Regions from separate parts of the Roseateles sp. FW301-B2 genome, predicted to be linked through region 1. Evidence: predicted binding sites of a transcription regulator. Region 1 holds the regulator's gene; the other holds the start of a gene.

Region 1 (10,586 bases):
TGGCCGCGGATCACGCGCTCCAGCGTGTAACGCATGGCACGCACCTGACTCATGATCTGGATGTCCAGGCCCGAGGTGTTGTGCTCGTGCAGATACATCTTGACCTTGGTGATCAGCTGCGCCTCGTGCGGACGGTAGGCGTCGAGCCAGAACACCACAGGCATGCCCGAGTTGCGCGCGCGGTTGACGGCCAGCTTGACCCAGTCGCGGATCGCGGCGTCCTTGCACTGGCACATGCGCCAGATGTCGCCCTGCTCCACGTCCTGGCTCATCAGCACCTCGCCGCTGTCCAGGTCGGTGATGTTGGCGACACCGTCTTCGGGGATCTCGAAGGTCTTGTCGTGCGAGCCGTACTCCTCGGCCTGCTGGGCCATCAGGCCGACATTGGGCACCGTGCCCATGGTCTTGGGATCGAAGGCGCCGTGCCATTTGCAGAAGTTGATCATCTCCTGGTAGATGCGGGCGAAGGTCGACTCCGGCATCACCGCCTTGACGTCCTTCAGGCGGCCGTCGGCGCCCCACATCTTGCCGCCGTTGCGGATCATCGCCGGCATCGAAGCGTCGACGATGATGTCGTTGGGCGAGTGGAAGTTGGTGATGCCCTTGGCCGAATCGACCATGGCCAGCTCGGGGCGGTGCTCGTGGCAGGCGTGCAGATCGCGCTTGATCTCGTCCTGCTTGCTCTGCGGCAGGGTGGCGATCTTGTTGTACAGATCGACCATGCCGTTGTTGACATTGATGCCCAGCTCGTCGAACAGCTTGCCGTGCTTCTCGAAGGCTTCACGGTAGAAGATCTTCACGCAGTGGCCGAACACGATCGGGTGCGAGACCTTCATCATGGTGGCCTTGACGTGCAGCGAGAACATCACGCCGGTCTGGCGCGCGTCCTCGATTTCCTTTTCGTAGAAATCCAGCAAGGCCTTCTTGCTCATGAACATGCTGTCGATGACCTCGCGGTCCAGCAGCGCCACCTTGGGCTTCAAGACGATGGTCTTGCCGCTCTTGGTGATCAGCTCCATCTTGACGTTGCGCGCGCGGTCCAGGGTCATGGACTTCTCACCGTGGTAGAAGTCGCCGGCATGCATGTGCGAGACATGCGAGCGCGAGGCCTGGCTCCAGTCGGCCATGCTGTGCGGGTTCTTGCGCGCGTATTCCTTGACGGCCTTGGGTGCGCGGCGGTCCGAGTTGCCCTCGCGCAGCACCGGGTTCACGGCCGAGCCGATGCACTTGTTGTAGCGCGCGCGGATCTCCTTTTCCTCGTCGGTCTGCGGCTTCTCGGGGAAGTCGGGGATCTTGTAGCCCTTGCCCTGCAGCTCCTTGATGGCGGCCTTCAGCTGAGCGACCGAGGCGCTGATATTGGGCAGCTTGATGATGTTGGCCTCGGGCCTCAAGGTCAGCTTGCCCAGTTCGGCCAGATGGTCGGGCGCGCGCTGCGCCTCGCTCAGCGCTTCGGGGAACTGGCCCAGGACGCGGCCGGCGACGGAGATGTCGCTGGTCTCGACATGCACGCCGGCGGGCGCCGTGAAGGCGCGCACGATGGGCAGGAAGGACGCGGTCGCCAACAGCGGCGCCTCGTCGGTCAGGGTGTAGATGATGGTCGGTTGCTGAGTAGTCATGAGGTATCCAGATCGGCCCATCAAAGAGGCCCGCGGGGTGGTCGATTAGAGCGGTGATTCTAGGGCAGGTGCGCCGGCCGGCGAGCCAAGTCTTATAGAAGTCTTGGCCTTGATCAGTTTCTCAGCTGGGCAGGCCGCAGAGGGCGGCGACCTGCAACCAGACGCCATGGCCCAGGGCCCATCCGGAGGCGGCGATCAGGGCCAGGCCGGCCAGGCGCACCGCCCAGGCCATGCCTTGCGCACCCAGGGCTTTCAGCAGCAGGCCGGGGCCCAGCGCCAGGCCCGCTCCGGAGCCGGCTGCAAAGGCCATCATCACCAGTGCGCCGGCCGCAGCGCCGCTGGCCAGGCCCGCGGTCAGCAGGGCCGATTGCAGCAGCCCACAGGGCCAGGCCACCCAGGCCAGGCCGACCAGCCCGGATCGAGCCGGGGCCGACAGCACCACCCGCCCTGCCCCGGGCATGGCGAGCGTTGCCACGTTGACCTGGCGGCCGATCTGACCCAGCCAAGCCGGCTGCCTGGCAAACACCAGCAGGTACAGGCCCAGCAACAGGGCCGCGGCATGCACGAGCAGCCACAGCGGCCGCAGCCAGGCCGCCGCACTGCCGATCCAGGCCAGCGCGCCCACACTGGCCGCCACCACGGCGCCGCCAAGCCCATAGCTCAGCATGCGGCCCAGCTGGAACGCGCCCGCCGCACCTCGCCCCGCTCTGCCGCAAGCAGCGGCGGTCGGGCCACACATGGCCAGACAATGGGGCGTGCCGGCCAGGCCCATCAGCAGGGCCGAGCCGGCAAGTGCGAGATCCAACATGGGGTCAGATGATGCGCGAAAACTTGGCGCGCGTCTGGTCGGCGCTCAGGTAGCGATCGAACACCATGGCCACGGCGCGCACAAAGTACCAGCCCATGGCGGTGACCTGGATCGCGCTGGGCTCCACCAGCACCAGGCCGGTATCGGCCATGGCGCGCAGGCGCTCCAGCTCGGGGCCGAAGTAGTCCTGCACCTTGATCAGATGCGCCAGCTCGATGGACTCGAACTCCACCCGCCCCTGGCACATCAGCGCCATGATCATGGCGCGCCGCACCAGGTCGTCGCGCGACAGGGCCAGGCCGCGCTCGATCGGCAGCTGGCCATGGGCCAGCGCGTCGTAGTACTCGGGCAGGGTCTTGGCATTCTGGCTGTAGGTGGCGCCGATGCGGCCGATGGCGGAAACGCCCAGGCCGATCAGGTCGCAATCAGGCTGGGTGCTGTAGCCCTGGAAGTTGCGGTGCAACCTGCCCTGGCGCTTGGCCACCGCCAGGCTGTCGTTGGGCAGGGCGAAATGGTCCATGCCGATATAGGTGTAGCCGTGGCCGACAAAGCCGCCGAGCGCGCCCGACAGCATGTGCAGCTTGTCGGCCGCCACCGGCAGCAGCGCGGCGTCGATGCGGCGCTGCGGCTTGAAGCGCTGCGGCAGATGGGCGTAGCCATACAGCGCGATGCGGTCCGGCTTGAGCGCCGCCACCTGGGCGATGGTGCGGGCGAAGGACTCGGGCGTCTGCTGCGGCAGGCCGTAGATCAGGTCCACATTGGTGGATTCGAAGCCCAGGGCACGCGCCTGGATCATCAACGCTTCCACGCTCTCGTAGCTCTGCATGCGATGCACGGCCTTCTGCACCGCCGGGTCGAAGTCCTGCACGCCAAAGCTCAGGCGATTGAAGCCTAGGCCGCGCAGATGCTGCAGGCGCTCGTTGGTGACGGTGCGCGGATCCACCTCGATCGAGATCTCGGCACCGGGCGCGAGCTTGAAGCGGCTGCGAATGTCGTCCATCAGGCGCGTCAGCTCCGCATCGCTGAGGAAGGTCGGTGAACCGCCGCCCAGATGCAGCTGCGACACCGACTGGGTGCGTCCGAGATCCGCCAGGGTCAGGTCCATCTCCGTGACCAGCGCGTCCAGGTATTCGGCCGCCTTCTCATGGTGCTTGGTGATGACCTTGTTGCAAGCGCAGTAATAGCAGACCGACTCGCAGAAGGGGATGTGCACATAGATGGACAGCGGCGCGCCGCCGCCCACCACGCCGCCCTGGGCCCGCTGTTGCAGGGCCTGACGGTATTGGGTGGTGGTAAAGGCCTCGACGAAACGGTCGGCAGTCGGGTAGGAGGTGTAGCGCGGCCCGGAAACGTCAAAGCGGCGCAACACGTCTTCGGTGATGCCTGGCAGGGGTTCAGCGACTCTTGGTTCCATGGACCGTACTGTGCCAAGCCCGTTGACAGGGCGTTTGACTTGGGTCAATCTTGCAGCGCGAGCATAGAGAAAGAATGGCGTCAATCTTGAGGAGCATCATGTTCAACTCTATGCACACAGGCACGCCATCGGGTGCGGAATCCGCCCCAGCTCCGGGCCCAGCCACCATAATTCGCCACATGAATGCCAACCACGCCATCAAGATCGAGCCCTTCAAGGTAGCTTGTTCCAGCTGCAACCTGCGGGAGTTGTGCTTGCCCGTCGGCCTGTCCAAGGGTGACCTGGATCAACTGGACGCCCTGGTGGCCACACGCCGCAATGTCGAACGCGGCGACACGCTGTTCCGTACCGGGGACTCCTTCCAGTCGCTTTATGCGGTGCGCACCGGGTTCTTCAAGACCTGCGTGTCTTCCGAAGACGGGCGCGACCAGGTCACCGGCTTCCAGATGGCCGGCGAGTTGCTGGGGCTGGACGGCATCAGCAATGACCGCCACAGCTGCGACGCCGTGGCCTTGGAGGACTCGCAGGTCTGCGTGATCCCCTACAGCCAGTTGGAAGAGCTGTCGCGCGAATTCACCGATCTGCAGCACCAGTTCCACAAGATCATGAGCCGCGAAATCGTGCGCGACCATGGCGTGATGCTGCTGTTGGGCAGCATGCGCGCCGAGGAGCGCCTGGCGGCCTTCCTGCTCAACCTGACCCAGCGCCTGCAGGCGCGCGGCTTCTCGGCCTCGGCCCTGGTGCTGCGCATGACGCGCGAGGAAATCGGCAGCTATCTGGGCCTGAAGCTGGAGACGGTCAGCCGCACCTTCTCGAAGTTCCAGGAAGACGGGCTGCTGGAAGTGAAGCAGCGCCAGATCCGCATCATGGATCAGCCGGGGCTGCAGAAGCTGGTCAACAGCACCACCTGCTGAGCGCGGCCGCAAAGCCTCAAACGCCCGCCCAGGCCCGCTACTGAGGCGGGCTTTTTTGTTGCTGGGCCAGGTACAGCGACATCGCCGATGCGGCGCTGATGAGCAGCCAGAAGATCAGGAAGCTGAGCGTGTAGATGGCGGCGCGCGGCAGCGCCATCGGGGCCGCGCCGAACCAACTCAGATCGCTGGGGTCCACCACCGCGAACACCAGCGCCACGGTCACGCCGGCCATGAAGAAGGACGGCCAGAGGATGAACATGGCCGAACGCACCAGCCCCGGCCGGTCACCTGGCCTGCGCTCAATACCTGCTTCGTCCCCTGCTTCGTCCCCTGCTTCGTCCCCTGCTGCGTCCCCTGCTTCACCCATACGCGCCCCCTCGGCTTGTGAGTCTGCTGCGTCAGTGGCCGCCCGTCGCCGCATGGTTGCGGGCCTTGATGGCGGGCTGCAGGGCCGCGCCCTGCTCTTCCGCACTGTCGGCCGACAGGCGGGCTTTGGTCTCGATCACCGGATCCGGGAAACGGATCGCCAGCGTCAGCGTGGCGATGCAGGCGACGATCACCACCGACGGGCCGCCCACCACCAGCCACATCATGCGTTCGCGCCACCAGGGGGCGGGCTTGTCGGCCGGGGTCAGGTCTTGCTGCTTGCTCATGGCGTGCTCTTTCGGATGAATGGGCCGCCGCTCAACGCGGCAGCACAAAGGTTGATTTTTCCATCAGACTGCCGGCGTCGGTGCCCGGGCTGGCGAGGCGGCGGATCTCGAACTGGATCGGATGGGCGCCGGCGCCCTCGCTGGCCGCGACCTCGGGCGGCACGCGCAGCGCCACCGAGATCCAGCGCGCCTCGGCGGGTCCGACCGCAACGACGTCCACCGCGGGCTGCATGCGCAGGCCCAGCAGGCCGGAGGCCGTCAGCGTGAAACGCTGCTCCTGCTCGGTGGCATTCATGATCTGCAGGCGGTAGACGTTTTCCACATAGCCGTCCTCGACCTGCCGCGCCAGCGAAGCGCGGTCGCGCACCACGTCCACCTTGAAGGTGGTGCGCAGCGCGATGCTGGCCATCAGGGCCGCGCTGATGACGAAAAGGATGGCGGTATAGATCAGCACGCGCGGGCGGAACATGCGCGCCAGCAGCTGGCTGCGCGTCAGGTGCTGGGACAGCCCGTTCTGGGTGTCATAGCGCACCAGGCCGCGCGCATAGCCCATCTTGTCCATCACGCCGTTGCACACATCGACGCAGGCGGCGCAGCCGATGCACTCGTATTGCAGGCCTTTGCGGATGTCGATGCCGGTGGGGCAGACATGCACACAGAGATTGCAGTCGATGCAGGCGCCGAGCCCGAGTTGCTTCGGGTCCGCCTTGCGCCCGCGCGCGCCGCGCGGCTCGCCGCGCTCGGCGTCATAGCTGATGATCAGCGTGTCCTTGTCGAACATGGCGCTCTGGAAGCGCGCATAGGGGCACATGTATTTGCAGACCTGCTCGCGCATATAGCCTGCGTTGCCGTAGGTGGCAAAACCGTAGAACAGCACCCAGAACCATTCCCAGGGCCCGAAGCTCAGGGCCAGGGCCTCGCTGCCCAGCAGCTTGATGGGCGTGAAGTAGCCGACAAAGGTAAAGCCGGTCCACAGGCCCAGGCTCAGCCAGACCAGCTGCTTGCCGCCCTTGCGCGCCAGCTTCTCGGCGGTCCAGGGGCCGGCGTCGAGCCGCATGCGTGCGGCGCGATCGCCCTCGAAGCGCTTCTCCACCCACATGAAGATCTCGGTGTAGACGGTCTGCGGGCAGGCATAGCCGCACCACAGCCGCCCCGCCACCGCGGTGAAGAGAAACAGCGCATAGGCCGAGATCAGCAGGATCCCGGTCAGGAAGATGAAGTCCTGCGGATACAGGACCAGTTCGAAGATATAGAAACGGCGCGCGCCCAGGTCGAAGAGCACGGCCTGGCGGCCGTTCCAGTTCAACCAGGGCAGGCCGTAGAACAGCAGCTGCGTGATCCAGACCAGGCTCCAGCGCCAGGTCGCAAACCACCCCGTGACGGCGCGGGGGTAGATCTTCTTCTGTGCCTGATAGAGCGAAACCATCTCCACGGCGGCATCACCACCGCTCTGGCTGGGCTGGGTCGTGGCGCTGGCTTCGCTGCTCATCAGTTGCTGCTTTTCTGCTACTTCTTACTTGGCGGCCACGGCCGTGGTTTGCGACAGGCTCCACACATAGGCCGCCAGCACGCGCACCTGCTCGGGGCTCAGGCGCGAGGCGTGGGCGGGCATGACGTTGTTCTTGCCGTTGTTGATCATCGCCATCACCGCGTCTTCGCCCCAGCCATGCAGCCATACCTTGTCGGTCAGGTTGGGCGCGCCCAGAGCCTGGTTGCCCTTGCCGTCCGGACCATGGCAGGCCGCGCAAGCACCGAACTTGGGCTTGCCCAGCTGGGCCGCGATCGAGTTGTGCGGGCTGCCCGACAGGCTCAGCACATAGTTGGCCACATTGCGCACGTCTTCCGGCGTGCCCACCGCGGCGGCCATCGGCGGCATCACGCCGTTGCGGCCCTTGCTGATGGTTTCGATGATGGTGTCATGCGCACCGCCATAGAGCCAGTCGCTATCGGTCAGGTTGGGGAAGCCCTTGGAGCCGCGTGCATCGGAGCCATGGCAGCCGGCGCAGTTGTTCGCGAACAGGCGCTCGCCAATGCCCATCGCCTGCGGGTCCTTGGCCAGGGCCTCGGCCGGCATGGCCGCGTACTTGGCGTAGACACCCTCGAGTGCGGCGCGGGCCTTGGCCTGCTCGGCCTCGTACTGGCCGGTGCTGGTCCACTTCAGGCTGCCCTCGGTGCTGCCCAGGCCCGGGTACATGGCCAGGTAGATGCCGGAGAACACCACCGTCAGCACGAACAAGCCCATCCACCAGCGCGGCAGCGGGTTGTTCAGTTCACGCAGGTCTTCGTCCCAGATATGGCCGGTGGTGTTGTCGTTGGCCATGATCTTGCGGCGGCTGGCGATGATCAACAGCACCAGGCACAGCAGCAGGCCAAGGATGGTGGCGCCGGCCACGAAGACCGACCAGCCATTGGAGAAAAAGTCACTCATTCAGGCCTCCTTGCGAGGTTGGGTTCGGCTGGCTCGCCATCGTCCATCAGGGGCATGGCGGCCACCTCATCGAAGCGGTGCAGATTGCGCTTGGAGTACGCCCAGAAGGCGATGCCCACAAACATCAGCATCGACAGCAGGGTGAATCCCGCTCTCAGGTCATTGATATCCATGGTCACTCCTTACTTGAGCGCGGTGCCCATGACCTGCAGGTAGGCGATCACCGCATCCAGCTCGGTCTTGCCCTTGACCTCATCGCCGGCCTTGGCGATGTCGTCGTCGGTATAAGGCACGCCCACCGTGCGCAGGGCGCGGAACTTGGGCGCCATGTCGGCCGGGTTGACGTTCGACTTGGCCAGCCAGGGGTAGGCAGGCATGTTCGACTCGGGCACCAGGTCGCGCGGATTGGTCATGTGGATGCGATGCCATTCATCGCTGTACTTGCCGCCGACGCGCTGCAGGTCGGGCCCGGTGCGCTTGCTGCCCCATTGGAAGGGGTGGTCGTAGACGAATTCGCCGGCCACCGAATAATGGCCATAGCGCATGGTCTCGGCACGGAAGGGTCGGATCATCTGCGAGTGGCAGTTGTAGCAGCCCTCGCGGATGTAGACGTCCCGGCCGGCCAGCTGCAGCGCGGTATAGGGCTTGAGGCCCTCCACCGGCTGGGTGGTGGAGCGCTGGAAGAACAGCGGCACGATTTCGACGATGCCACCGACGACCACCGTCAGCAGCACCAGCACGATCATCAGGAAATTGCTGGTTTCAATCTTCTCGTGACCAGCGACGGCGTGATTGGTATTTGCCATTTGTTGACTCCGTCTGCTTCAGGCGTGGGCGACCACGGCGGGGATGCGCACGGCCTGAGCCTTGCCAGCCTGCACCGTCTTCACCACGTTCCAGCCCATGATCAGCATGCCGCCCAGATAGAGCAGACCGCCGCCGAGGCGAATCACATAGAAGGGATAGGTGGCCTTGACGCTTTCCACGAAGGTGTAGACCAGGGTGCCGTCGGGGTTGACCGCACGCCACATCAGGCCCTGCATCACGCCGGCAATCCACATCGCGGCGATGTAGAGCACGATGCCGATGGTGGCGACCCAGAAGTGCAGCTCGATGGCGCGCTTGGAGTACATCTCCACACGGCCGAACATGCGCGGGATCAGGTGATACAGGCAGCCCATCGAGATCAGGCCCACCCAGCCCAGCGCACCGGAGTGCACGTGGCCAACGGTCCAGTCGGTGTAGTGCGAGAGCGCGTTCACCGTCTTGATGGACATCATCGGGCCTTCGAAGGTCGACATGCCGTAGAAGGACAGCGAGACGATCAGGAACTTCAGGATCGGGTCGTCACGCAGCTTGTGCCAGGCACCCGAGAGCGTCATGATGCCGTTGATCATGCCGCCCCAGCTGGGCGCAAGCAGCACCAGCGAGAACACCATGCCCACCGATTGCGCCCAGTCGGGCAGCGCGGTGTAGTGCAGATGGTGGGGGCCCGCCCACATATAGGTGAAGATCAGCGCCCAGAAGTGCACGATCGAGAGGCGGTAGCTATACACCGGGCGACCGGCCTGCTTGGGGATGTAGTAGTACATCATCCCGAGGAAGCCCGCGGTCAGGAAGAAGCCCACGGCGTTATGGCCGTACCACCACTGCACCATGGCGTCCTGCACGCCGGCATAGGCGGAGTAGCTCTTGGTCAGGCTGACGGGGATGGCGGCGCTGTTGACCAGGTGCAGCAGGGCCACGGCGATGATGAAGGCGCCGAAGAACCAGTTCGCCACATAGATGTGGCGGATCTTGCGGGTGCCGACGGTGCCGAAGAACACCACCGCGTAGGAGACCCACACCAGGGTGATGAGGATGTCGATCGGCCATTCCAGCTCGGCGTATTCCTTGCCGGAGGTGAAGCCCATCGGCAGGCTGATCGCTGCCAGCAGGATCACCAGTTGCCAGCCCCAGAAGGTGAACCAGGCCAGGCCGGGCGCGAACAGGCGCGTCTGGCCGGTGCGCTGCACCACGTGGTAGGCGGTCGCGAACAGCGTGCAACCGCCGAAGGCGAAGATCACCGCGTTCGTGTGCAATGGACGCAAGCGGCCATAGCTCAGGAAAGGGATTCCCAGATTGAGTTCGGGCCAGGCGAGCTGGGCGGCGCAGATGACGCCGACCAGCATGCCGACCACGCCCCACAGGACGGCCGCAAGCGCAAATGCGCGTACGACGCCGTCCTCATACACCGGCCCAGCCGGTTGCGAGACACTAGCCATTGAGCTGCTCCTTACACGTTTCTAAATTGACCCGGCGATTCTTAGGGTTGTTGCGGCGACCGAGCTTGATCGCCATCAACCACCGCGGTTTCATCCTCCAGAATGCGTCCGCCCTCGCGCTCCAGATCGTCCAATTGGCCGTTGTTGATGGCCCAGCCGAACACGCCCACGATCAGCAGCACCAGCACCACCGACAGCGGGATCAGCAAATACAGGATTTCCATGGTGTCAGGTCTTGCCCAGCTCTTGGGAGAGCCGTAGCGCGTTGAGGATCACGAACAGCGAACTCGCCGCCATGCCGATGCCGGCGGCCCAGGGCGGCAGATAGCCCAGCAGGGCCAAGGGGATGCAGGCGGCGTTGTAGGCCGCGGCCCAGCCCAGGTTCTGGCGTATCACGCGGCGCGTGCGCAGCGCCAGCTCGCGCGCCAGCACGACATCGCTCAGCCGAGTCGACAGCACGATGCCATCCGCCTGCGCCTTGGCGACCAG
Region 2 (10,586 bases), on a different contig from region 1:
TTCCCAGGCCGCCTCGAGGCGCCCGCAGCTGTTGGCGATCGGCAACTCGCTCATGGCGCTCACCAAACTCCGTTCGGATAGGCGCGCTGCAGGTACTGCATCTCGGCCAACATATGGCCCATGTGCTCGCTGTGGATGCCGACGCGGCCGGCCGGCACATAGGCGCTGGCCTTGGGCTGGGCCAGGCCGGCCTCGCCGAGGATCTCGTCCATCGCGGCCTGCCAGCCGGCCTTCAGCTCGCTCCAGGCCGGGCCCAGCTTGCTGCCCACGGCGGCGGCGTCCACCGCGTCGTCGGCGAACAGCTCGTTGAAATAGGGCCACAGCGTGGCCAGCGCCGCTTCCAGGCGCGCCCTGGACTCGGCCGTGCCATCGCCCAGGCGCAGCACCCAGTCGGCCGCATGCTGCTGGTGGTATTGCGCTTCCTTGACGGCCTTGCCGGCAATCGCCGCGACCTCGGCATCGCTGGACGACTGCAGGCGCTGCCACAGCCCCAGCAGCCAGCTCGCCACCGCGAAGTTGCGCAGCGTGGTGAAGGCGAAGTCACCGCGCGGCAGCTCCATCAGCACCGGGTTGAAGTACTGGCGCTCGTCGCGCAGAAAGGCCAGCTGGTCCTCGTCGTGGCCCTGGCCATCGAGCTGGCCGGCGCGGGTCAACAGGCCGCGCGCCTGGCCCACCAGGTCCAGCGCCATATTGGTGAGCGCCAGATCCTCTTCCAGGATGGGGCCATGGCCGCACCACTCGCCCAGGCGCTGGCTGAGGATCAGGCAGCTGTCGGCAATGCGCAGCAGGTAGCGGACGTCGGCCTTGTCGCCGACCTTGATCGATTGAGTGCTCATCGCCCTGCCTTACATGTGGTTCACGGATTCGGGCAGCTCGTAGAAGGTCGGGTGGCGGTACACCTTGTCTTCCATCGGATCGAAGTACATGCCCTTCTCGCCCGGGTCCGAGGCCACGATCTGGCTGGACAGCACCACCCAGATGCTGGTGCCTTCCTGGCGGCGCGTGTAGACCTCGCGCGCCAGCTGCACGGCCATCTTGGCGTCGGCGGCATGCAGGCTGCCGCAATGCTTGTGGTCCAGGCCGGCCTTGCTGCGCACGAAGACCTCCCACAGAGGCCATTCGTTCTTCGGGGCTTGTTGTGCGTTGCTCATGGTGTCGTGCTCCTCGGGGCTCAGGCGGCTTGCGCCTTGGTGGCTTGTTTGCTGGCATGGGCGAGTGCGGCTTCGCGCACCCATTCGCCCTCGTCCCAGGCCTTCACGCGGGCGGCCAGGCGTTCGCGGTTGCAGGGGCCGTCGCCACCCACCACGCGCCAGAACTCGGCCCAGTCGATGCGGCCGAACTGGTAATGCTCGGTCTCGGCGTTCCATTTCAGATCGGGGTCCGGCACGGTCACGCCCAGCACCTCGGCCTGCGGGATCGTCGCGTCCACGAACTTCTGGCGCAGATCGTCGTTGGAGATGCGCTTGATGCCCCAGCGCATCGACTGCTCGGAGTTCGGCGAGTCCTTGTCCTCGGGGCCGAACATCATCAGAGACGGCCACCACCAGCGGTTCACGGCGTCCTGCACCATCGCCTTCTGCTCGGACGTGCCGTTCTGCATCATCACCAGCAGGCTCTCGTAGCCCTGGCGCTGGTGGAAGCTCTCCTCGCGGCAGATGCGGATCATGGCGCGTGCATAGGGCGCATAGGAGCAGCGGCACAGCGGCACCTGGTTCATGATGGCCGCGCCATCCACCAGCCAGCCGATCACGCCGATGTCGGCCCAGCTCAGCGTCGGGTAGTTGAAGATCGAGCTGTACTTGGCGCGGCCGGTGTGCAGGGCCTCCAGCATCTGGTCTCTAGAGGTGCCCAGGGTCTCGGCCGCCGAGTACAGATACAGGCCATGGCCGCCCTCGTCCTGCACCTTGGCCAGCAGGATGGCCTTGCGCTTGAGCGTGGGCGCGCGCGTGATCCAGTTGCCCTCGGGCAGCATGCCGACGATCTCGGAATGCGCGTGCTGGCTGATCTGGCGCACCAGGGTCTTGCGGTAATGCTCGGGCATCCAGTCCTTGGCCTCGATGAAGTCGCCCGCATCGATGCGCGCCTCGAAGGCCTCGCTGCGCTGCTTGTCCTCGGCGCTCTGGACTTTCGCGGCGGTCTCCTGCGGGCCGACGCTCATGGCTTGGGTGTACATGCGGGTACTCCTTACTTAGGTCTTTGGTCGATGACCCGGCGGGCCTTGCCCACCAGCGTGCGTTCAATCGATTCCGGCGCCCCGATCACCACCTTGGTGGAGACGCCGATCAGGGTCTTGATGCGGTGCTGCAGCGATTTGGCGATCTCGCCCACATTGGCGCTGTTGACGGCCACCGGCTGCAGCTCGCAGCGCACCTCCACCGCGTCCAGTGGGCCGTCGCGCGTGATGACGATCTGGTACTGGCCCGAGAGCTGCGGCTCCTGCAGCACCAGCTCTTCCACCTGGGTGGGGAACATATTGACGCCGCGGATGATCAGCATGTCGTCGCTGCGGCCGACGATCTTGCCCATGCGGCGCATGCTGCGCGAGGTGGGCGGCAAGAGGCGCGTCAGGTCGCGGGTGCGGTAGCGGATGATGGGCAGCGCTTCCTTGGAGAGCGAGGTGAACACCAGCTCGCCCTCCTCGCCGTCGGCCACCACCTCGCCGGTCTCGGGATTGATGATCTCGGGATAGAAATGGTCTTCCCAGATCACCGGGCCGTCCTTGGACTCCACGCATTCGCTGGCAACACCTGGCCCCATCACCTCGGAGAGGCCGTAGATGTCCACCGCGTCGATGCCGGCCTTGCCCTCGATCTCGCGGCGCATCGCCTCGGTCCAGGGCTCGGCGCCGAAGATGCCCACCTTGAGCGAGCTGTCGCGCGCGTCCAGGCCCTGGCGCGCGAACTCCTCGATGATCACCTGCATATAGCTGGGCGTGACCATGATGGCGTCGGGCCGGAAGTCCTGGATCAGCTGCACCTGCTTCTCGGTCTGGCCGCCCGACATCGGGATCACCGTGCAGCCCAGCTTCTCGGCGCCGTAATGCGCACCCAGGCCGCCGGTGAAGAGGCCGTAGCCGTAGGCGATGTGCACGATGTTGCCGGGGCGCACGCCGGCGGCGCGCAGCGAACGCGCCACCAGGCCGGCCCAGGTGTCGATGTCCTTGAGCGTGTAGCCCACCACCGTCGGCTTGCCGGTGGTGCCCGAGGAGGCATGGATGCGCGCCACGCGCTCGCGCGGCACGGCGAACATGCCGAAGGGGTAGTTGTCGCGCAGGTCCTTCTTGGTGGTGAAGGGGAACTTCGCCAGATCGGCCAGGGTCTTCAGATCGCTGGGGTGCACGCCCTTGGCGTCGAAGGCCGCCTTGTAATGCGGCACGTTGTCGTAGGCCTGCTTGAGCGACCATTGCAGGCGCTGCAGCTGCAGGGCCTGCAGCTCGTCGCGGCTGGCGGTTTCGATGGCTTCCAGATCGCCGGGGGCGGGGGACTTGACGGACATGGGGGCTTACTCCTGAGCGCCCGAGGCAAGACCTGGCACCACGGGCTTCCCCTTGATGCGATAGGACTTGCCGCGGAACACGGCCACCAGCTGCTGCTGCTGGTTGCGAATGGTGATGTCATAGACGCCGGTGCGGCCGGCAAGCGAAATCTCGCTCGCCACCGCGGTCAGCGTGTCGTTCAAGCGGGCCGGCGCGACGATGTCGATCGCGAAACCCGAGGCCACCGTCAGCTCGTTGTACGAGTTGCAGGCGAAGGCAAAGGCCGAGTCGGCCAGGGTGGTGATGAAGCCGCCATGGCAGATGTCGAAGCCATTCAGCATGTCTTCGCGCACCCTCATGGTGAGCGTGGCGGCGCCCGGCGCCACCGCAGTGATTTCCATGCCCATGCCCTTGGAGGCACGGTCATTGGCGAACATGCCGTCGCGCACCGCTTCGGCGATTTGTTGAGGCGTCATGGGATTCAGCGGTCGGTGAACTGCGGGGCGCGCTTTTCCATGAAGGCCTGCACGCCTTCCTGGTAGTCGGCGGCAAAGCCCAGATGGCTCTGCATCACCGCCTCGAGCTTCATGGCGTCTTCGTAATCCAGGCTCATCGCCTCGTCGAAGGCGCGGCGCGTCTCCACCAGGGCGCGCGTCGGCAGGGCGGCCAGCTTCAGCGCCACGGCCTGCGCGGTGGCGGCCAGGTCGGCGTCGGGCACGCAGCGGGCGATCAGGCCCATCTGCACCGCCTCGGTGGCGCTGAGCTTCTCGCCCATGAGGGCCAGCTGCAGGGCGCGGGCGCGGCCCACCAGGCGCGGCAGCAGCCAGGTGCCGCCGCAATCCGGGATCAGGCCGATCTTGGCAAAGGCCTGGATGAAGTTGGCCGACTGGGCCGCGATCACGAGGTCGCAGCCCAGCGCGAAATTGGCGCCCGCCCCGGCCGCCACGCCGTTCACCGCGCACACCACCGGCACCGGCATGGAGCGCACGCGCAGGGCGAGCGGGATGTAGTAATGGTCCAACAGGGTGCCGATGTCCTTGGGCTTGCCGCCGGGCTCGAACTCCGGCTTGATCATCGCGTCGGAGAGATCCTGGCCGGCGCTGAAGGCGCGGCCGGCGCCGGTGATCACCACCGCGCGCACGCTGTCGTCGCGCGCCGCCTCGTCCAGCGCCGTGCGCAGCATCGAGAGCAGCTGCGTCGTGAAGGCATTCAGGGCGGCCGGCCGGTTCAGCGTCAGGGTGCGCACCGCGTCATCCTGGGTGATCAGCAACGGCGACTCGGCGTTTTCTAGCGTCATGGGCACAAACCTCAAACACGAAGAACAGGGAGATGCTTTGATCAGTCACAAACACTCTTGACCGACCGGTCGGTAGATCGTAAGGTCCAGCTTGATTCAACACAAGACCTATTCACGTCGGGGTAAACCCTTGACGCATATCAGGAGAGCGAAGCCATGCCCTGCTACTCGATCGACGGCGTGATCCCCGTCGTCCATCCCGACGCCTTCGTCCATCCCACGGCCGTGCTGATCGGCGACGTGCATGTGGGGCCGGGCTGCTATATCGGCCCGCTGGCGTCGCTGCGCGCCGACTTCGGCCGCATCGTGCTGCACGAGGGCGTGAACGTGCAGGACAGCTGCGTGATCCACGGCTTCCCGGACTCGGAGACCCTGGTCGAGCGCAACGGGCATATCGGCCACGGTGCGGTGCTGCATGGTTGCGTGGTGCGCCACGACGCCCTGGTGGGCATGAACGCGGTGGTGATGGACGAGGCCGAGGTGGGCGCCTACAGCATCGTGGCCGCCTGCGCCTTTGTGCGCGCCGGGCTCAAGCTGCCCGAGAAGTCGCTCATCGCCGGCCTGCCGGCCAAGGTCATGCGCCCGCTCAGCGAGGACGAGATGCGCTGGAAGCTGGAAGGCACGCAGACCTATCAAGACCTGACCCTGCGCTGCCGGGCCACGCTGCAGGAGGTCAGCCCGCTGGCCGCGCCCGAGCCCGGCCGCGCCCGCCTGCAGGTGCGCGGGCCGCAGACCCTGGTGGCCAGCAAGCGCGGCGAGAGCGCCTGAGCCGGGTCGCTAGCCTTACAGTGCGGCCATGGATGGCGCGCCTGTACTCATCAGCTTTCTCAAGGCCCTGCTGATCGGCGTCTCGATCGCCGCCCCGGTGGGGCCGATCGGCCTGCTGACGATCCAGCGCAGCCTGCAACTGGGGCCGCGCGCCGGCCTGGCTACCGGCCTGGGGGCGGCGGTGGCCGATGCCCTCTATGGCGCGGTGGGCGCCTACGGCGTGCACACGCTGATCCAGGCGCTGACCGCCGCGCGCCTGCCGCTGGCCCTGGGCGGCGGCGCCTACCTGCTGTGGATGGCGCTGCAGCTGCTGCGCGCGCCGGTCGGCAGCGCGGCGGCCCAGGCCGGCAAGCCGGCATCGGCCTGGCGCCATTTCGGCAGCACCCTGCTGCTGACCCTGGCCAACCCCGCCACCATCTTCTCCTTCATCGCCATCTTCGGCGCGCTCGCCGGCAGCGGCGCGGCGGCCAGCCCGGCGGCGATGGTGGCGGGCGTGTTCATCGGTTCGGCGCTCTGGTGGCTGCTGCTCAGCAGCGGCGTGGGCCGGCTGCGCGGCCGCTTCGACGCGCGCTGGCAGCGGCGCGTGAACCGGCTCAGCGCCGCCGTCCTGGGCGGTTTTGCGCTCTGGCAGCTGGCTCAGGCGGCCCAGACCTTGACCTGCGGCGCCAGCTGTTCCAGCTGAGTCAGGCTGGGCGGCGCGGCACCGGCCGCGGTGCAGGCCGCGGCGCCGGCCGCCACCGCCCAGCGCAGATGCTGCTCGGGCGCGGCCTCGGCATGGTGCATCAGGCTGTAGAGCAGGCCGGCCATCGAGGCATCGCCCGCGCCCACGGTGTCCACCACCGCCACCGCGGGCGGCTGGGCATGGAAGTCTCCGCGCGCATGGAACAGGCTGGCCCCCTCGGCGCCGCGCGTCAGCATCACGGTGGCGAGCGGGTTCCAGGCGCTGATCTGGGCCAGGCCGGTGTGGTAGTCCGGGCTGCGGAACAGGCCGCACAAGTCCTCGTCCGACACCTTGATGACGTCGGCAATGCGGCACATGCGCTCCAGCGTCTCGTCATAGCTGGAGTCCATCAGGCTGCGATAGTTCGGGTCGAAGCTGATGCGCTTGCCCTGGCTCTTGAGCTTTTCGGCCAGCTCCAGCAGGCGCCGCGCGAGCGGCTCGCGCACCAGGCTGATGCCGCCGAAATGCGCCCAGCGCAAGGCCCTGCGCCAGCCCGAGGGCAGGCCGTCGGGCTGGAAATGCAGGTCGGCGCTGTCGTCGCCGATGAAGAAATATTGCGGCGGTTGGGTCTCGTGCACCACCGCCAGCAGCGGCGACTTGGCGAACTGCTGGATGAAGCGGGGGTCCAGGTTGGCATCGGTGCTGGCCTGCCAGAGCTCCTGGCCGAACACATCGTTGCTGATGCCGCCGGCAAAGGCGCTCAGCTCGCCCAGGCGCGACATCGCCGCGGCCACGTTCCACGGGGCGCCCCCGCAGACCGAGCGCCAGGTGTCGGGGCCGGTTCGTATCAGGTCGGTGAGTGCTTCGCCGAAGGAGACGAAGCTGGGAAGGTCCGGGTGCAGGACCGAGGTAATCACTGTCATGCCCGCATTCGACCCGCTGCCGGCCTCGACCGCAAGCCCCTCTAAGGTGGCCCCACACTTGATCTAGGGCAAAACCGACCAACCCCAGGCCCGCCAGGGACGAGCGCAGAGGGCACAATCCGCCGCATGACAGACGGCGTGATTCCCCTGATCGACCAGCGCTTGGTGGCGCTGGTGCCGGCCGTGCCGCGCGAGCTGCCCGCCGCCACCGGCCTGCTGGCCGATGCGCTGGGCCGGCCGCTGCGCGATCTGCGCATCTCGGTCACCGACCGCTGCAACTTCCGCTGCAGCTACTGCATGCCCAAGGAGGTGTTCGATCACTACCACGAGTTCCTGCCGCATGCCGAGCTGCTGAGCTTCGAGGAGATCACCCGGCTGGCGCGCATCTTCGTGGCCCAGGGGGTGCAGAAGCTGCGCCTCACCGGCGGCGAGCCCTTGTTGCGCCGCCACCTCGAACGCCTGATCGAAATGCTGGCCGGCCTGCGCACCGTCGAGGGCGCGCCGCTGGACCTGACCCTCACCACCAATGGCTCGCTGCTGGCCAAGAAGGCGCGCGCCCTGAAGGATGCCGGGCTGCAACGCGTCACCGTGAGCCTGGACGCGCTGGACGACGCGGTGTTTCAGCGCATGAACGATGTCGGCTTCCCGGTCGCCGAGGTGCTGCGCGGCATCGAGGCGGCGCAGGCCGCGGGCCTCACGCCCATCAAGGTCAATATGGTGGTCAAGCGCGGCAGCAACGACGACCAGATCCTCGCCATGGCGCGGCATTTCCGCGGCACCGGCGTGGTGCTGCGCTTCATCGAATACATGGACGTGGGCGCCAGCAACGGCTGGCGCATGGACGAGGTGCTGCCCTCGGCCGAGCTGCTGGCGCGCTTGCGGGCCGAGTTCGCGCTGCAGCCGCTCTCGGCCAGCGCGCCGGGCGAGACCGCCGAGCGCTGGGCCTATGCCGACGGGGCGGGCGAGATCGGCCTGATCTCCAGCGTCACCCAGGCCTTCTGCGGCGACTGCAACCGCGCGCGCCTGTCCACCGAGGGCAAGCTCTACACCTGCTTGTTCGCGCACCGCGGCCACGACCTGCGCGCGCTGCTGCGCGAGCAGGGCCGCAGCGATGCCGAGATCGCCGGCGCGCTGGCGGGCGTGTGGGCCGGCCGCAGCGACCGCTATTCGCAGCTGCGCGGTGCCAACGCGGGTGATGCCGGCGGCGAGGCGCGCGGCGAGCGCCGTATCGAAATGCATTACATCGGAGGCTGAGCATGAGCCCGGCGCTGCCGCCCCTGCCCTCCGAGCCCTTCACCGCCTGGTTCACCGCGCGCCTGCGCCGCCGCCTGGCCTGGGCGCTGGCGGCTTCCCTGGCCCTGCCCTGGGCCGGCAGCGAGTTTGCCAAGCAGTTCGTGCAGCCCGGCCTGCACAACGACGCCGCCCGCGCGGCCCTGCTGATCGACTACATCGCGATCGGCACCGCCCTGTTCGGCCTCAGCATGGTGCTGACCTGGCTGGTGGGGGCCTGGGTCACCGCGGTGATGAAGGGGCCCACCCATCTGGGCGACGCCTTCCCGCCCGGCAGCCACCGGCCCAGCCCGCGCGACGATGACCAGCAGCAGCGCCGCTGACATCACCGGCCTGCTGCTCTGCGGCGGCCGTGGCAGCCGCATGGGCGGGGTCGACAAGGGCTTGCAGCCCCTGCAAGGGCGGCCGTTGGTCGAGCATGTGCTGGAACGCCTGGGCCCCCAAGTGGGCACGCTGCTGATCAATGCCAACCGCAACCTGGCGCGCTATGGCGCCTATGGCCATGCGGTGCTGGCCGATGCCTCCGCGGACTATGCCGGCCCGCTGGCCGGGCTGCTGGCCGGCCTGCAGGCCTGCCGCACGCGCTGGCTGCTGGCCGTGCCCTGCGACGCGCCACGCCTGCCGCTGGACCTGGCGGCTCGGCTGCTGCGGGCCGCCGAGCGCGAAGGCGCGACCGTCGCCCTGCCCGTCACCGAGCGCGTCCAGCCGGTGTTCTGCCTGCTCAGGCAAGACCTGGCCCCGAGCTTAAGTACCTACCTGGCGGGCGGCGGCCACCGCGTCGAGGCCTGCCTGCGTGCCCAGCCGCATGTGCTGGTTCCCTTCGACCGCGACGGCGATGCCGCCGCCTTCTTCAATGCCAACAGCCTCCATGAACTCCAGCGCCTTGCCGCAGACTGAGCAAGCGCAGCTGCGCCTCATGCAAGCCGCCGACCTGGCGGACTACAAGGCGCTGCGCGATGCCATGCTGCTGCGCCACGAGGACGCCTTCACCTCCGACGCCGCCACCGAGGCCACCCGCCCCGCCGCCAGCTACCAGCCGCGCCTGCACGCCAGCGTGGGCGGCAGCGCCCTCTTCACCCTGGTGGCCTGGCAGGGCGGCCGCATGGTGGCGGCGCTCACCTGCGAGCGCGAGCCGCGCCAGAAGGTGCGCCATGTGGCGCATCTGGTGGGCATGATGGTGGCCGACGCGAGCCAGGGCCAGGGCCTCGGCCGGCGTCTGCTGACCCAGGCCCTGAGCCTGCTGCGCAGCGAGCCCGAGCTGGAGCTCGTGACGCTCAGCGTCAGCGCCGGCAATGTGGCGGCGCTGCGCCTTTACGAAGGCGCGGGTTTCACGCGCTACGGCCTGCTGCCGCGCGCCATCCGCCTGCCCGACGGCCGCTACATCGACAAGGCCTTGATGGTCTGCCCGTTACGCAAGCCATGACGCACCTCATGACACTCAGCCTCCAAGACATCGCCAGCGGCCTGCCCGGCTACGAACCCAATGACCTCGAAGTGGGCCTGGCCCAGGCCTTCATCGCCCGCCTGCTGCCGCGCGTGCAGGCGGTGGAGAAGTTATCGCTGCGCAGCGCGCTCGGTCGCGTGCTGGCGGCCGACCAGATCTCGCCGATCGCCGTGCCCGCGCATGACAACTCGGCGATGGACGGCTACGCCCTGCGCGGCAGCGAGCTGAATGCCGCCGGCCCGACCCGCCTGCGCGTGGCCGGCACCAGCCTGGCCGGCGCCGGCCAGGCGCAAGACCTGCCCCCCGGCTGCTGCCAGCGCATCATGACCGGGGCCCTGATGCCCGCGGGGCTGGATACGGTGGTGCCGCAGGAGCTGAGCGCACGCGACGGTGATGCGATCGTGATCGCGGCCGGCAGCCTGCAGCCCGGCGCCAACCGCCGCCGCGCCGGCGAGGACCTGGCCCTGGGCAGCGTGGCCCTGCCCGCCGGCCGCATCCTGCAGCCCGCTGATCTGGGCCTGCTGGCCTCGCTGGGCCTGGCCGAGGTGCCGGTGTTCCGCCGCCTGCGCGTGGCCTTCTTCTCCACCGGCAACGAGCTGCGCTCGCTGGGCGAGCCGCTGCCGCCCGGCTGCGTCTACGACAGCAACCGCTACACCCTCTGGGCCATGCTGCAGCGCCTGGGCGTGGACGCGCTGGACCTGGGCGTGGTGCCCGACGATCCGCAAGCG

The links. The regulator FNR, encoded in region 1, switches genes on or off when oxygen is low (the NO sensors DNR and NnrR bind a similar motif). The targets are predictions, from matches to a motif close to TTGATNNNNATCAA.
Region 2: AC3WQY_RS07905 (phenylacetic acid degradation protein PaaY) is a predicted target of FNR. The motif match lies at 4,903-4,916, and genes of this name have one in related genera.

The regions. Positions count from the first base shown of each region.
Region 1 is NZ_JBYTBE010000017.1:7,783-18,368, reverse strand. It holds gene AC3WQY_RS13185 (NADP-dependent isocitrate dehydrogenase) at 1-1,616, opposite strand, end outside; gene AC3WQY_RS13180 (sulfite exporter TauE/SafE family protein) at 1,738-2,424, opposite strand; gene hemN (oxygen-independent coproporphyrinogen III oxidase) at 2,429-3,838, opposite strand; gene fnr (fumarate/nitrate reduction transcriptional regulator Fnr) at 4,018-4,752, shown strand; gene AC3WQY_RS13165 (hypothetical protein) at 4,790-5,011, opposite strand; gene AC3WQY_RS13160 (hypothetical protein) at 5,151-5,405, opposite strand; gene ccoG (cytochrome c oxidase accessory protein CcoG) at 5,437-6,894, opposite strand; gene ccoP (cytochrome-c oxidase, cbb3-type subunit III) at 6,919-7,833, opposite strand; gene AC3WQY_RS13145 (cbb3-type cytochrome oxidase subunit 3) at 7,830-8,006, opposite strand; gene ccoO (cytochrome-c oxidase, cbb3-type subunit II) at 8,016-8,639, opposite strand; gene ccoN (cytochrome-c oxidase, cbb3-type subunit I) at 8,658-10,097, opposite strand; gene ccoS (cbb3-type cytochrome oxidase assembly protein CcoS) at 10,139-10,321, opposite strand; gene AC3WQY_RS13125 (heavy metal translocating P-type ATPase) at 10,326-10,586, opposite strand, start outside.
Region 2 is NZ_JBYTBE010000008.1:102,794-113,379, forward strand. It holds gene paaD (1,2-phenylacetyl-CoA epoxidase subunit PaaD) at 1-54, opposite strand, end outside; gene paaC (1,2-phenylacetyl-CoA epoxidase subunit PaaC) at 60-836, opposite strand; gene paaB (1,2-phenylacetyl-CoA epoxidase subunit PaaB) at 846-1,151, opposite strand; gene paaA (1,2-phenylacetyl-CoA epoxidase subunit PaaA) at 1,172-2,173, opposite strand; gene paaK (phenylacetate--CoA ligase PaaK) at 2,185-3,495, opposite strand; gene paaI (hydroxyphenylacetyl-CoA thioesterase PaaI) at 3,502-3,951, opposite strand; gene AC3WQY_RS07900 (enoyl-CoA hydratase-related protein) at 3,957-4,772, opposite strand; gene AC3WQY_RS07905 (phenylacetic acid degradation protein PaaY) at 4,929-5,540, shown strand; gene AC3WQY_RS07910 (LysE family translocator) at 5,569-6,222, shown strand; gene AC3WQY_RS07915 (carbohydrate kinase family protein) at 6,177-7,124, opposite strand; gene moaA (GTP 3',8-cyclase MoaA) at 7,251-8,378, shown strand; gene AC3WQY_RS07925 (hypothetical protein) at 8,381-8,737, shown strand; gene mobA (molybdenum cofactor guanylyltransferase MobA) at 8,715-9,311, shown strand; gene AC3WQY_RS07935 (GNAT family N-acetyltransferase) at 9,331-9,837, shown strand; gene moeA (molybdopterin molybdotransferase MoeA) at 9,834-10,586, shown strand, end outside.